Regions from separate parts of the Shewanella sp. SM29 genome, predicted to be linked through region 2. Evidence: predicted binding sites of a transcription regulator. Region 2 holds the regulator's gene; the other holds the start of a gene.
What was found. The regulator LexA, encoded in region 2, represses DNA repair genes until DNA is damaged. The targets are predictions, from matches to a motif close to TACTGTATNNNNATACAGTA.

Region 1 (7,745 bases), on a different contig from region 2:
CAAAACACCATTGCATTCGAGCCAAGTCGATTACATCAAGACCATAGAACGCAGCGCCACTAACCTGCTGGGTATCATCAACGACATTCTCGACTTTTCTAAACTCGAAGCCGGTAAAATGGTGTTAGAAAACATGCCCTTCGGCCTTAGGGAAACCATAAGCGATACGATTACCTTGATCTCGGGCAGCGCACAGGCCAAAGGCCTAGAACTCGTCGTCGATATCGCCCCCAACGTGCCCGACAATGTCAATGGCGATGCCATGCGCGTATGCCAAATCATCAATAACTTGGTTGGTAACGCGATTAAATTTACTGACTCTGGCAGCGTGATGGTCAAAATCGAACTGCAGAGCCAATCGGATGAACAAGTGGTACTGCGCTGTGATGTGGTCGACACAGGTATTGGTATCGATGAAAGCCAACAGGACTTTTTATTCCAAGCCTTTGGCCAAGCAGACTCGTCGATTTCGCGCCGCTTTGGTGGCACTGGCTTAGGTTTAGTGATCACTAAACGTTTAGTGAATCAAATGGGTGGCCAAATCGGCTTTACTTCATCCCCAGAAAAAGGCTCAAACTTCTGGTTCAGTTTGCCGCTCGGCTTAGGTCAATTCCAAATCGGTGACTCACTGCCACTCGAAAAACTCAAAGACAAAACCATACTATTTTACGAACCGCGAGTACTCACCCACGCAGTATTAAGCCGCCAATTGAATCAATGGGATACAAAAGTCACCCATCATCAGCATATACCAAGCTTGTTGACTACGCTCGCCACGGCTGAAGCGCCATACGACTATGTTCTCTTGAGTTGCCATGGGTTTAGCGATTCAAAACAACTGGTGAGTACACTAAACTTGGCGAAGACCAAAACAGATTGCCTTATAGTGCTATACGATTGCCAAGAACAGGATGCCTTAACCCAATTTATTCGCCCGAATGCCGATGTGGTGTTGTCTCTGCCAGTCAGTGAGCATCAGCTTGCGCGCAACTTACTCTATCCACCGATGGAGTACGACATCATAGCCCCTGCGACAATATCAACGCCGGTTGCGCGCCAATCCTTAACCGTGCTAGCGGTAGATGATAACTTTGCCAACTTAAAACTGATTGATACTTTACTCAGCGAATTAGTGACGACTGTGGTTGCCGTCAACAGTGGTGATGAGGCAGTTAAACAGGCGAAGACTCGCACCTTCGACTTGATTTTTATGGATATCCAAATGCCTGGCACAGATGGCATTAGCGCCACGAAGCAAATTCGCCAAGGCTCGATGAACCGCAACACGCCGATAATTGCCGTGACAGCCCATGCCATTGCCGAAGAACGCGAACTGATTTTAGGCAGTGGTATGGACGGATATTTACCTAAACCTATTGATGAAGCGGCGCTCAAAGACATTATTCATCGCTGGATCACTCGACCTAAGTTCACCCATTTTGACCTGCATACGCTGAACTGGGATTTATGCTTAACCCAAGCCAATCACAAGGCCGATCTCGCCTTAGATATGCTCAGAATGTTGCTCGACTCATTGCCGCAAACCGTGGCGACGATTCAAACGGCACTAAGTCAAAACGATCACCCTGTCATGCTCAGTACTATCCATAAACTGCATGGTGCGAGCTGCTACTGCGGCGTGCCCACCACACAAAGGTTATGCCAAGAAATTGAATCGGCACTAAAACGTGAAACATCGGTTGAAGATCTCGAACCCGAAATACTAGAGTTACTTGATGAGTTAACTAAGGTAGAATCTGCGGCAAATCAAGTGATATCACAGCTATCAGCGGAAATAACAGATGACCAAAAAAACGGGCTTCTTTAAACGTCTCAAGGCGTTAACACTGCCACAAAAACAACTCTTTGCCACTGCACTTTGCCAACGTATGTTGCCCAACTATCAACTGTTTTCCGAAGTCTGTGAGTTTGGCGATCCTACAGTGTTGAGTACCGCATTAGAACTATTGTGGCAATCCCAGTACGACTCCAAGCTCAAATTCAATGTCGATGTGCATCTGCAACGCCTGGAAGATAACACCCCAGATCCTGCTGATTTTGAAGCCTATGGCGTCTATCCTGCTATGGATGCAGTGGTCGCCATATCGACCTTACTGGGTGCGATTCAAGGCAAAATTGAAGAAGACATAGTCAATATCAGCAAATTATCATCCAGCACAGTGGCTAACTACATCGAAGCGATCAGCGATGTCGATTTGGTGGATGAAGCATTAGATGATTTCGTTTTCGCCCATGAAGTCATGGAGGAAGAGAAAGAATTACAAAATTCTCTGCTGGAAATTATTGAAGAAAATCCGAAGATCACCGCAGAACTGGTCAAAGGTTTACGCAAAGACATTATCGAAGCTGGCGTATCAAATATCGGTATCAGCGTAGCTTAACTGATGAGGTGCTTGGGGTTACTCAAGCACCTATTATCCATGCAGAATAAGAAAGGGATCATCGTTTTACACCCTCACCAACGAATCCCGTCAAAGATATCCAGTTGCTATAAATAGCATCAATAAAGATTGAGTTATTCCAATGAGAAAGATTGTTTATCAAGGATTTATCTTAACCAATAGCGAAGGACGCACCGACAGTTGGAAACTGACCATCAAAGATCAACAGCGTATCGGTTCTTTATTTGAACTACGGCGTTTAGTGGGATACTTCTTAGAACTCGGCATACTGCCCGCGACACGCTCCAGCCTGCAAGACGCAAAACAAACGCAAAACACCATGAGCAAAAACACCGTAAAACCTAAAAGACGCTAAAAATCAGTTCCCTTATTAAAGAATAACTCGGTTAAATCAACGCATAGAGAATAACTCTGGCGCCTTTGACTGCATAAACTCAATAAAGACTCTTACCTTTAGCGGCTGCTGGCTGCGCTGATGATATAAAATCGAAATCCGCCTCTGCTCGCCAATCCATTCCGGCAGTAATACTTTAAGTTTCCCTTCTTTAATCTGCTGTTTTACAAACAGTTCAGGACCATACAAGATCCCGCCATGGCCTAAGGTCGCCTGAATCGCTCCGTGTAAGTCCGTGAGGGTGAGCTTAGTCGGGCCATTAAAATAAAAAGACTCGCCGCTTGGATGCTTTAAATGCCAATTAAACAGCGGCCAGACTTTTATCAGTTGATGGGCTTCAAGATCATCGGGATGCACAAGTTTAGGTGCCTGAGCCAAATATTCTGGTGTGGCAAACAGGCAATAGTCGAGCTCGCCTAAGGTACTCGACACCCAAGAAGAATCAGGCTGAGCTCCGCCAACAATCGCCACATCTATGCCTTTGTCGATCAAATCTACTAACTCATTACTCTGGGAAATGTGCAAACGGATATCAGGATACAAACGGCCAAACTCATTCAATGCTTGAATAAACACGATGGAAATAATCGAAATCGGCGCGGCGATGCGTAAGGTTCCCTCGGGTTTATCACTGCCTAAACCACTTAGTTCATCAAATTGAGCAACCACACTCTGGTAGCGTTGAAAGAGCGCCAGCCCTTCCTCTGTCAGTCGCAACTTGCGGGTGCTGCGCATAAAAAGCTGTTTATCGAGCTTCTCTTCCAACTTCGCTAACTTGCGGCTCACAGTGGCGATGGGCATATCGAGCTCTTTCGCCGCCTGCGAAAAACTGCCCGCATTGACTAAATGCACAAAAAGATAGACAAGTTGTAGTTCAGCGCCTAAATCATCACTCATTGCATATCCTAATTTCACATATTGGGTATTGACGTTAAAACGCTAAATTCACTAAGTGATTGTGTTTTAAACATTGAATTATTCACTTATACGACCATAGCGCAATAGCCTTAGATTGAAATGGTATGTTATTTTGTGGCGAGTTTTACTGCGCTGGCGCTAACTCTGGCTTTAAAGTGGCATAAAAAGAAGCAAGTGCTGTAACTCTGTCCACCAAGAATCATAGCGATAGTAAAATGACGACGGTGGACGAGTTTATTCAAATTTAATCGTAAAGGATGAGTGAGGGAAATGACCATTTTAACCCCTCTGTTTGCCGTCTTCGGGATCATGTTGCTCGGTACACTAGTGCAAAAACTAAAACTCTTGCCCGTCGATACGGATCAAGTGCTAAACCAATATGTCTACTATATTGCGTTCCCTGCAATCATGCTTATCGCCCTCGCCCAGCAGCCGATTGACGAGATTTTGCAATGGGGATTTATTGCGGGCTACAGCACAGCTATGGTAATCACTTATCTTGTCTGCCTTGGGCTATCGCTGATCGCTAACCCTAAACAGCATGCGGTTGCCGCTATTCGAGCCCTCAATGCCACCTTTGGTAATACGGCATTTATTGGTATTCCACTGCTCATCATCCTCTTTCCGCAGCAGCAAAGTGCGTTAGTCGCCGCCGCGATTGCCAGCTTATTATCCGTGTTGATGTTTGCCGTCGCCTTAGTCTCGATGGAACTGGCCACTAACACCCAAAGACAACACCACGCCTTAGTCATAATGGCGATGGCGGTAGGTAAAAACCCTATCGTTATTGGTAGCTTAATTGGCGTCGGCATTTCGGCGCTAGAGATAAAACTGCCGTCAGGGCTGGCACTAATGATCCAGCAAATAGGCAATACTTCAAGCCCCTGCGCCCTATTTGCTATCGGCATGGTACTCGCCAAAGCGATGCGCTACCAGAAAGATAGCAGCGTATTTAGCCCCAAGAATTTTATCGAACTGAGCCTTATCAACCTTTTCAAGCTGGCTATCCAACCGGCACTCGTCTACTTTATGCTTAACCGTTTTGGCGTAAGTGGTGACTACCTGATCATGGGCGTGATCTTGAGCGCACTGCCCACCGCGGCTAGCGTGTACTTACTCGCCCAGCGTTATAACACTCAGGCTTCAACCAGTGCTCAAGGCATTCTATTTGGCACCTTAGTCACTTTCTTCAGTTTACCTATCTTAGAAAGCTTAGTAAGAACCTATGCATAATCAGTTAATTAAAAATATTTACTACCGATAATGCCGATTATTTACCCAAGCCACTTTACTGTATATAAAATCAGTATATACTGTTTATCAATACAGTGGTTTGGTATGTTTTTCGACAGGAATTCACTATGCTTTGCCAACTCAGCATTAATAACTTCGCTATCGTCCGTTTTTTAGAACTGGATTTTCGCCCCGGTATGACCAGCATCACAGGTGAAACCGGTGCGGGTAAATCGATTGCCATCGATGCGCTAGGCCTATGCCTAGGCAATCGCGCCGATGCCAGCAGTGTTCGTCCCGGAGCCAATAAAACCGAGGTCAGCGCCCGCTTTTCCTTGGATGATATTCCACTGGCGAAACGTTGGTTAGAAGATAACGATCTTGAACTCGATGATGAGTGCATACTACGTCGGACGATTGGTAGCGATGGCCGTTCACGCGCCTACATCAATGGTAATCCAGTGCCGCTGACGCAGCTAAAATTACTGGGTCAGTTGCTTATCGGTATTCACGGTCAACATGCGCACCATGCAATGTTAAAAAGTGAACATCAACTCACCCTGCTCGACAGTTATGCCAACCACAGATTACTTATCGATACGGTTGCCGCCAGTTTTCAACGCTGCAAGCAAATTGAGGCTGACCTAAAACAACTCGAAGCCTCACAGCATGAACGTATTGCCCGTAAGCAATTAGTGCAATATCAAGTAGAAGAACTCGATGAGTTTGATCTTAAAGTTGATGAGTTCGATGAAATTGAGCAAGAGCACAAACGCTTAGCCAATGGCACTGAGCTCATTGATACCTGTCAGGCGAGTCTTGATCTACTGACAGATGGCGAAGAAAATAATATTGAGTCACTACTTAATCGCGTCGTTTCCCTTGCAGAAGATCTGCAAGGCTACGATCCCGCATTAAGCAATGTCAGCACTATGTTGAATGATGCCTTAATCCAAGTACAAGAAAGTGCAGGCGAATTACAGCACTATTTGAGTAAGCTTGAACTCGATCCGACCCATTTCGCCTATTTAGAAGAACGGCTATCAAAAGCCATGCAACTAGCGCGTAAGCATCATGTTAGCCCGAATAAACTGGCCGAGCATCATTTAGCATTAAAGGCTGAGCTAAGCACCTTAGACAGTGATGAAAGTAAACTTGAAGAAATTCAGCTTCAAGTCGAAGCAAGTAGAGCCGCTTACCTTAGCAATGCGCAAAAGCTCAGCCAAAGCCGTGCCCGCTATGCTAAAGAACTCGACAAACTGGTGACTCAGTCAATCCACGAACTGAATATGCCTAAGGGTAAATTTACGATCGAAGTCAATTTCCACCCCGAGCAAATGTCAGCCAATGGCAGTGACAATATCGAATTTATGGTAACCACTAACCCTGGCCAACCTTTACAACCGATTTCGAAAGTCGCGTCTGGCGGTGAGCTCTCACGGATAGGGCTAGGGATCCAAGTGATTACCGCGAAAAAAGTTGCCACACCGACATTAATTTTCGATGAGGTGGATGTCGGGATTTCCGGCCCCACCGCAGCAGTGGTTGGCCGCATGTTACGCAGCTTAGGGGAATCGACCCAAGTACTGTGCGTGACTCACTTGCCGCAAGTTGCGGGCAATGGTCATCAACACATGTTCGTCGATAAATTTAATAAGGCAGGCAGTACTGAGACCACAATGAAATCGCTCGATCGTGAGCAGCGTATCCAAGAGCTTGCAAGACTGTTAGGTGGCGATACTATCACCAGCAATACCCTCGCGAACGCAAGGGAACTGCTGCAATAGTAGTATGGATCAGATAACGAATAAGGTCGCTAAACGCTTGAATCTACACACTCTATATCACAAGCTAAGGGGCTATATCAAAAACTAAGGGTTAGTTGTTGACCATGCTAACTAACATGCCGGGTTAACTATCATGTTAGGTTAGCGATAATGTTAGCTAAAACACCAGACTAGCCCTTGCAGACAAATAAACGAAAACACGCCCGCTAAGACATCGTCAATCATAATGCCAAAGCCACCATGAACTTTGGCATCGAGCCATCGAATAGGCCAAGGCTTGATGATGTCGAAAAAGCGAAATAGACCAAAGCCGACTAACAACCAACCCCAACCTGCTGGTGCCGCTATCATAGTGATCAGTAGCCCAACCACTTCATCCCACACAATCGCACCGTGATCGTGAACACCCATATCTTGAGCGGCTTTACCGCAGATATAAAATCCCGCAAATGCGCTCAATAAGGTTAAGCCGATATACCAAGTGAGCGGTAATGGCGCCATCAATAAATAGAGGGGAACTGCGGCCAAAGTACCGAAGGTGCCAGGCGCTTTAGCGGCGAGCCCGCTACCGAAACCGAGTGCCAAAAAGTGGACAGGATTTTTTAATGACAGGCGCGTTAGCACCTGATCCTTTGACAACCATTTCATTAACATGCTCTTCGCTTAAAAGTGCTCGAAACCGTGATACGGCGGCGTAAACGGCTCACCATTAAGTTGCAACTTGAGCTTACTACCTGCACAAATTTGTCCAACGCGAACAAACTTTGCTCCTGCATGGCTCAACGCTGTCTCAAGCGCACCTTTTTGCGCTTCAGGAACGGTGAACAGCAGTTCATAATCTTCGCCCCCCGTAAGCGCATAACCTAAGGCATGCTCCTCGCTGACGGTATCTTGCATCGCGCGTGAAAGCGGGATGCAATTAACATCCACCACAGCACCAACTGCCGAAGCCTTAAGCACATGACCGATATCCGAGATAAACCCGTCGGA
Region 2 (8,796 bases):
CCTTGGCATTCCTGCCAGCCCAAGGAAATGCATCGGGAAAAATAGCACATTGACTGAAATCACCGAGCACCAGAAATGCCATTGTCCCAGTCGTTCGTTGTACATGTGTCCCGTCCACTTAGGTAGCCAGTAATAGGCCGCTGCCATGATGGAGAAAATCGCACCAGTCACGAGCACATAATGGAAATGTGCCACAACAAAATAAGTATCGTGGTACTGGAAGTCGGCGGGTGTAATGGCGAGCATTAATCCCGAAAAACCGCCAATAGTGAAGAGTATGATAAAGGCTACAGCAAACAGCATGGGCGTTTCGAAACTGAGTGAGCCGCGCCACATAGTGGCAACCCAGTTAAACACTTTCACCCCAGTTGGCACAGCAATCAACATAGTGCAATACATGAAGAACAGCTCGGCAAACACTGGCATACCTGTGGTGAACATATGGTGCGCCCATACGAGGAACGACAGAATTGCAATACTAGCGGTAGCATAAACCATGGATGCATAGCCAAATAAGGGTTTACGACTGAAGGCTGGAACTATGGCAGAGATGATGCCAAAGGACGGCAAGATCATGATGTAGACTTCAGGGTGGCCGAAGAACCAGAAAATATGCTGGAACATCACAGGATCGCCGCCGCCAGCCGCATCGAAGAAACTCGTGCCGAAAAACTTATCGGTCAGCACCATAGTCACTGCGCCAGCGAGTACGGGCATAACCGCGATCAGTAGGAATGCCGTGATAAGCCAAGTCCACACAAACAATGGTAACTTCATCCATGTCATGCCTGGCGCGCGTAAATTCACTATGGTCACAATCACGTTGATTGCGCCCATGATCGAACTTATCCCCATGATGTGAATAGAAAATACAAAGAGCGCCGTGCTATCTGGGCTATAAGTTGTTGATAGTGGTGCGTAGAAGGTCCAACCAAAGTTAGGTCCGCCACCTTCCATAAATAGCGAACTGAGAAGGATAGTGAAGGCGAAGGGGAGTATCCAAAAACTCCAGTTATTCATCCGTGGCAGCGCCATATCGGGCGCTCCTATCATCATAGGGATCAGCCAGTTAGCGAGCCCTGTAAAGGCTGGCATTACCGCACCGAATACCATGATCAGCCCATGAACAGTTGTCATTTGGTTGAAAAAGTTGGGCTCGACCAATTGTAATCCAGGTTGAAAGAGTTCAGCGCGGATCACCATGGCCATAGCGCCACCGGTTAAGAACATAATAAAGCTGAACCATAAATACAAAGTACCTATGTCTTTATGGTTGGTGGTTAGCAGCCAGCGCATGATGCCCTTTGGCGCACCATGATGATGGTCATCATGGGCTGCGGTTTGATCTTGAGTCGTAGTGCTCATCATTATCCCCTACTGTCCATGACTTGCGATATCAGCAGGTTGCACTGTATCGCCGGTATTGTTACCCCAAGCATTGCGTTCATAGGTAATGACTGCTGCAAGTTGCTGTGGGCTAAGCTGTTTGCCAAATGCCTGCATAGCCGTGCCCGTTTTGCCGTGCATCACAATATCGATGTGATTGGCGACTGGTCCAATGGCGATAGCACTACCCACTAGCGCGGGGAAGGCGGGTGGTATTCCTGCACCTGTCACTTGATGGCAGGCAGCACAGAAGGTCGCGTAGACAGTTTGACCTTCGGCCATGAGGGCGTCATGGCTGAGTGTGGGGAGGCTTGCGGGATCGATTGCAGCTGAGACGTCTGCAGGTGCGGGTGTCGGAGTTGTACTGCTTGGTACCGCGGCGGATGTTTGTGCAGAATTGCCGTTCATGTACTCGTTGACGTCTTTGGCTTGCACTGCATCGCCAGTATTATTGCCCCAAGCATTACGCTCGTAGGTAGTCACTGCCGCGATTTCTTGTGCAGTCAATTGCTTACTAAACGCTTGCATGGCTGTACCCGTTTTACCGTTGAGCACAATTTCAAGGTGGCCGCTGAGCGGTCCCGTTGCAATCGGGCTACCTTTAAGGTGCGGAAATACGCCTTGCAACCCTTCGCCATTGGGCTGGTGGCAGGCTGCGCAGTGCCCGAGGTAAACTTGTTCACCTTGAGTCATCAACTCTTCTTTACTTAGGGTTTGTGATAAAGCGGCTTGAGCGGCTTCAGCCGCAGCACCTGCGGCTTGTTTCTGCTCTGTGACCCAAGCCTCAAACTCGGCTTCGGGTAACGCTTGTACTACGATAGGCATAAAACCATGGTCTTTACCGCAGAGCTCGGCGCATTGACCACGGTAAATGCCGGGTTTGTCGATGCGAGTCCAGGCCTCATTGATAAATCCTGGATTGGCATCTTTCTTAATGGCAAAGGCGGGTACCCACCAAGAATGGATGACATCCTCTGAAGTCATCAGAAAGCGGATTTTGCGGTTTATTGGTAGAACGAGCGGTTTATCGACTTCCAATAGATAGTTTTCACCCTTGGTTTCGGTGCCTTCGATTTGTGCTCTGGGTGTTGTCAGTATGCTATAAAAATCAATATCTTGATCGAAATAGCTGTAATGCCATTTCCATTGGGACCCCGTAACTTTTACGGTGAGATCGGCGTTGCTGGGATCTTCCATTGCGATTAAAGTTTTTGTCGCTGGAATCGCCATTAAGATCAAAATGATAAATGGCAGAATCGTCCAAGCGATTTCAACTTTAGTGCTTTCGTGAAAGTGGGACGCGACAGCGCCTTTGGATTTTCTGTGGTTGATCATGGCGTAAATCATGACGCCAAAGACCACTAGGCCTATTGCGCAGCAGATATACAAAATGGTCATGTGCAAGTGATAAACCTTGCCACTGATCTCGGTCACGCCAGGGGTCATGTTGAACCGCATGTCCGCGGCGGTCAACGGTGGTGCGAAAAGCACCACGAGTAAACAATACAACAATTGCTTCACAAGACTTCTCCTCTGCCAATTGCGAATAGCAACTACAAAGAAGAGCAACACAGTAAGTCTCAACTCTATGCAAACTCTTCAGTTCCCAAAAAAGCTTTTTTGACTTCAACGTGCGTTGGCGGCTGTTACTTTTAATCAAGTATTGTTACTGCTGGTAATTAGCCACGCTGGCACATACTGCTGAAATAAATCTGTTCTCTATTTTTAGTGGCGCTTCGAGTTCGATAAATACTCGATTCATTGACCACGGAAGGTGATATATCATCACCGACTTATTGACCACGGAAGGTGATATATCATCACCGACTTAACCAACCATACTTGCTGTTTAAATATTGATCAAGATCACTTATTTATCTAATTATCTGAAAAATTGCCAAAAAAAAGCCTCACATTCATAGGTGAGGCGGCTTTCAAGGTAAAAAATTAAATGAATATTTAGTGTACAGAGCTAAAAAAAGATTGCTGACCGAAGAGATTGCCTTGCTCAATGCGTACGTCGGCATGTAAGTGACTGTTTACGTCTTCAAGCACTATGCCCATAGCTCGGGCACTTTTAGCCACGATTTGTAGGCGTCGATTATCCCGCGCATCCAATGATTGAGTCCAAGTAATGACTGCACTGGACGTACCACTTGTCAGGGCTTTCTCCATCGCCCACAGGGTTTCGACTTCATCTTTAGCATGTACCAGCAAAACTCTATCCATACGCACACCTGCGCTGGCGAGCATTTGCTTGTAGCCAATACTTGGAGGGTTGATGAGCACTAACCAACGGCCCTGTTGGCTTAACTGAGCGAGTTGTGCACTCAGATGAATTAATTCTTGGCGACCTTGAGTCTTAGTTGGCATGCAGGCGATGGGCGCATGGTGCCAGTCATAGTCAGCATCACGGACTTCATCGAGCCACAGGCCCGGATGGCGGGGGGCATTGCCAAGTAGTTTATTCATAGCCAATCTCCATTACGGATCACACCGACGGCGAGTCCTTCAATTGTTAAACTTTGGAAGCCTAAATCCACTTTAATCGGGGAGTAATCTTCATTTTCGGCATGTAGATAGACTACATTACCTTTTTTTTCGAAACGTTTAACAGTGACATCGTCATCGACTCTAGCGACAACCACTTGACCATTTCTAGCTTGTTCTACTTTATGAACTGCCAGCAAATCACCTTCGAGAATACCGATATTTTTCATGCTGTCGCCCTTTACTCGCAGTAAAAAATCGGCGGCGGGATGAAACATGCTTGGGTCGACTTGGTAGTACTGTTCAACATGTTCTTGGGCGAGGATAGGTTCACCCGCGGCCACTTGGCCGATGAGCGGTAAACCTGTTTCAGTCAAATCTTCGATTTCCGCAGGTAGACGAATGCCTCGAGATGTGCCTGGCATGATCTCAATGCAGCCCTTTTTTGCCAACGCTTTAAGATGTTCTTCAGCCGCATTGGCGCTCTTAAAACCTAAACGGGTTGCGATTTCTGCCCGAGTGGGTGGCATGCCAGTATCGGCAATATTTCGTTTAATTAGCTCTAAAATTTCAGCTTGGCGTGGCGTCAAAGGTCTCATGGTGTTTCCTGTTTTTCTATACAGTTACTGTTAGTATATACAGTATTATTTGCAGCGCAAGTATTAACCACTTTTTAGCTATTTTGGAGAGAATTAGCGAATATTGCCCATAGTCTGGTATTCTATCGGGCTAGTAAACGCACTTAATTGCATAAGAATAATGCCTAAACACGACTCTCTTTGGTTGAAATCATTACGTTGGATCCAAAAACACTTAGTGCACACTATTGTGGTGCCTCAGGATCCCTTTGCCGATCTGAATCTGGATGCTTCCAGACCCCTTGTTTATGTGATGAAAACAGAATCCCTTAGTGACATAGCTGCTTTGAGCGAAATAACGGCTAAGTTAGGTTTACCAAGCCCTTATGAGCCTCTAGTGGCTAATGGTGTGACTGCGCCTCGGGTTGTCTGTCTTCAAGGGCGTAAGCCACTGTTTGGCGAACGTGCTGGTAATGAGCCTTTCCTCGAATGCTTTATGCGTTTGTTAGCCGTGCATAAGGAACGTCCTGAATTGGATATTCAACTGGTGCCCGTGAGTTTGTATTGGGGTCGCACGCCAGGGAAAGAAGACGACACTATGAAGGCGGCCGTATTTGAGCGGGAAAACCCGACTTGGCTACGCAAGTGCTTGATGATTCTGTTCTTAGGTCGACATAACTTCGTGCAGTTTTCGAATGCCGTATCCCTGCGTTACATGGCTGACGAACATGGCACCGACATGGGGATTGCCCATAAGTTAGCACGGGTTGCACGCGTGCATTTCCGTCGTCAACGTAAGGTAATGACAGGGCCTGTGCTGCCAAACCGCCAAGCACTGTTTCATTCGTTACTCAAATCTGAGTCGCTGCGCAAAGCGATTCAAGAAGAAGCCGCCAGTAAAAAGATTTCTGAGACCCAAGCGCGCGAGACGGCCATTGAGTATCTCGATGAAATCGCTGCTGATTACTCAGACAGTTTAGTGCGTATTGCCGAGCGTTTCTTAACTTGGCTGTGGAACAAGCTTTACAGCGGGATCAACATTAAAGGCGCCGAGCAAGTTCGCCAGCTGCACCACGATGGCCACGAAATTGTTTATGTGCCTTGCCATCGCAGCCACATGGATTACCTGCTGTTATCGTATATTTTGTATTATCAAGGCATGGTTCCGCCGCACATTGCTGCCGGCATTAACCTCAATTTTTGGCCCGCGGGACCTATGTTCCGTCGCGGTGGTGCCTTCTTTATCCGCCGTAGTTTTAATGGCAACAAGCTGTACACCGCAGTATTTCGTGAGTATTTAGACCAGCTGTTTGCTAAAGGTTATTCGGTGGAATACTTCTCCGAAGGTGGCCGTTCACGTACTGGCCGTCTGTTGGCGCCGAAAACTGGCATGATCGCCATGACGATGAACAGCGTACTGCGCGGTATTGAACGTCCTGTCACACTTGTGCCTGTGTATTTAGGCTATGACCATGTGATGGAAGTGGCGACTTACCATAAAGAGTTAAGCGGTAAGAAAAAGAAAAAAGAATCTGTGTGGCAGGTGTTCGGTGCCATTCGCAAATTAGGTAATTTTGGCCAAGGTTACGTGAATTTTGGCGAGCCTATTACCCTGCAAAATTTCTTAAATGAGCGTGCGCCAAACTGGCGTGCTGAGTTGGCCGATGATCCCGAACAGAAACCAAGTTGGTTAACGCCAGCGGTAAACGTGCTGGCTAATCGGGTGATGACGCGTATCAATGATGCCGCAGCCGCGAGTTCGGTGACTTTGACTAGCTTAGTTTTGCTGGCGACAGATCAAAACGCCTTAGAACGTAGTCTGCTGGAGCGTCAGCTTGATTTGTATCTGACCCTACTCAAAAAAGTGCCTTACACTTCTTATACATCTGTTGCCGAAGGTGATGGTAAGCATTTAGTGCAGCAAGGTTTAGAGCTGAACAAGTTTGTTGTTAGTGCCGATCCTTTAGGGGAAATAGTGTCTATCGAAGCGAGTCAGGCAGTGTCTATGACTTACTATCGTAACAATATCATTCACTTATTTATCGTACCGTCATTAATTGCGAGTTGTTTAACCCATAATGAACAGATCCTGCGCCAGCAAGTCGTTTCAATCGTTGCCGATTTTTATCCACTGCTGAAAGCCGAACTCTTCATGGGAATTAAAGACTTACCAGCCTATGTTGAGCAAGTGTTGGATTTCCTGATTGGGCAAGGTTTAGTGGTTGAGACTGATACTTTAGCTGTCGTGCCTGAGCACTCAAGCCAATTATTGTTGTTAGCCAGTTCAGTGAGTGAGACTCTGCAACGCTACGCTATTATTTTCAATCTGTTAGCGAACAGACCTAAGATGGAGCGCTCAGAACTTGAGTCTGAGAGCCATTTACTCGCCCAGCGTTTAGGGGCTTTACATGGTATTACCGCGCCTGAGTTCTACGATAAAAAACTCTACGGTACTTTGAGCGTGAAGCTCAAAGAATTGGGATATCTGGCGGATAGTGAAGATAAGTCCAATATCAATCGCATACGAGATCAGGCCAATAGCTTATTACGTCCGTCAGTGAGACAAACGATAGTGGCGAGTGTCACCGCGGAGCACACAGTTTAATGGCAAATCATATGAATGCGGCTAAGCATAAGCCCGCAGGTAAGTCCTTGCTTGGTGGTGCCATGATTATTGCTGGCACGACCGTAGGTGCTGGGATGTTTTCTCTGCCCGTGGTCGGTGCAGGTATGTGGTTTGGCTATTCGATTTTAATGTTATTGGGTATTTGGTTTTGCATGTTGATGTCGGGCTTATTGTTGCTCGAAACCAATTTACATTTCGAACCTGGTGCTAGCTTCGATACCTTAAGCAAGCAAACTCTTGGGCAGTTTTGGCGGATAGTGAACGGCGTTTCTATCGCTTTCGTGTTGTATATTTTGACTTATGCCTATATCAGCGGCGGTGGTTCGATTGTGAATCACAGCTTGCAGGGCATGGGAATTGAGTTACCGCAAAGCGTGGCAGGGCTAGTGTTCGCCATAGTATTGGCGAGCATAGTGTTGATCAGTACTAAAGCCGTGGATCGGATTACCACGATTATGCTCGGCGGTATGATCATTACCTTCTTCCTCGCGATCGGAAATTTATTGATCGAAATTGATGTGACTAAGTTGCTCGAACCCGATGGTAATAACAGCTTTTCACCTTATCTGTGGGCGGCGCTGCCCTTTGGTCTCGCTAGCTTTGGTTACCATGGTAACGTCCCCAGCTTAGTGAAGTATTACGGCAAAGATTCTTCCACCATTATCAAGGCGATTTTCGTCGGCACCTTTATCGCGCTGGTGATTTATGCCTGTTGGTTAGTGGCGACTATGGGTAATATTCCCCGCAGCCAGTTTATCGACATTATTGCTCAAGGTGGCAATATGGGAGTGTTGGTGGGCGCTTTGTCTGAGGTGATGGCGAGTAGCTGGTTAAACAGTATGTTGACCCTGTTTGCTAACTTAGCCGTGGCTTCATCTTTCTTAGGGGTGACCTTAGGTCTGTTCGATTATCTTGCCGATTTATTTGGTTTTGATGATTCACGCTCTGGCCGAATGAAAACCGCGTTAGTGACCTTTGTGCCGCCAACGATTTTAGGATTACTGTTTCCCGATGGCTTCTTAGTAGCGATTGGCTTTGCGGCATTAGCGGCGACAGTGTGGGCGGTAATCGTCCCGGCGCTGATGGCCTATAAATCGCGGCAGTTGTTCCCCGATAGCACAGGTTTTAGAGTGATAGGCGGTACACCGCTGATTATTCTTGTGGTGTTATTTGGCATAGTCACGGGTGCATGTCATCTGCTCGCGATGGCAAATTTACTGCCGCAATATTCCTAATTTGTTGTGATGATTTAAGCCCTCCATGTGAGGGCTTTTTTGTCTTTAGCGGTTGAGTTTTGTCTTACAGATCTTTTTAACCTGAATACTGGACAGAAATACAAACTCAGGCTTAACTCGAATGATTGTTAAAACAAAGGAGCCGATAATGAAAATGACTCAGTACGCACAAGGACATGCATGTTGGGTTGAACTTGCAAGCCATGATTGGCAGGGAGCTACAGCATTTTACCAAGCGTTATTTGGTTGGAACTCGGTCGAAATGCCGATCCCTGAAGGTCACTTTTCGCTATTTAATTTAGCGGGAGATGACTTAGGCGCCATGTATCAAATCCCTGAGTCAGAAGCACATATCCCCAGCCACTGGCGTATCTACTTTGCCGTCGATGATATCGATGCCAGCATTGCAGCGATTCAAGCGGCGGGCGGCCAAGTGCACATGGGGCCGCATATTGTGGGTGATGCGGGCGTGATGGCGCAG

Region 1: recN (DNA repair protein RecN) is a predicted target of LexA. The motif match lies at 5,047-5,066, and genes of this name have one in related genera.

Annotation. Positions count from the first base shown of each region.
Region 1 is NZ_JAKKRN010000001.1:217,258-225,002, reverse strand. Features, by position in the region: gene barA (two-component sensor histidine kinase BarA) at 1-1,828, shown strand, start outside; gene L5L77_RS01025 (YjaG family protein) at 1,803-2,402, shown strand; gene L5L77_RS01020 (DUF3319 domain-containing protein) at 2,545-2,778, shown strand; gene lldR (LysR family transcriptional regulator LldR) at 2,815-3,714, opposite strand; gene L5L77_RS01010 (AEC family transporter) at 4,006-4,968, shown strand; gene recN (DNA repair protein RecN) at 5,097-6,755, shown strand; gene L5L77_RS01000 (phosphatidylglycerophosphatase A) at 6,909-7,403, opposite strand; gene thiL (thiamine-phosphate kinase) at 7,419-7,745, opposite strand, start outside.
Region 2 is NZ_JAKKRN010000025.1:26,257-35,052, forward strand. Features, by position in the region: gene ctaD (cytochrome c oxidase subunit I) at 1-1,365, opposite strand, end outside; gene coxB (cytochrome c oxidase subunit II) at 1,375-2,907, opposite strand; gene L5L77_RS16140 (cell division inhibitor SulA) at 3,346-3,858, opposite strand; gene lexA (transcriptional repressor LexA) at 3,855-4,475, opposite strand; gene plsB (glycerol-3-phosphate 1-O-acyltransferase PlsB) at 4,636-7,059, shown strand; gene mtr (tryptophan permease) at 7,059-8,315, shown strand; gene L5L77_RS16160 (VOC family protein) at 8,464-8,796, shown strand, end outside.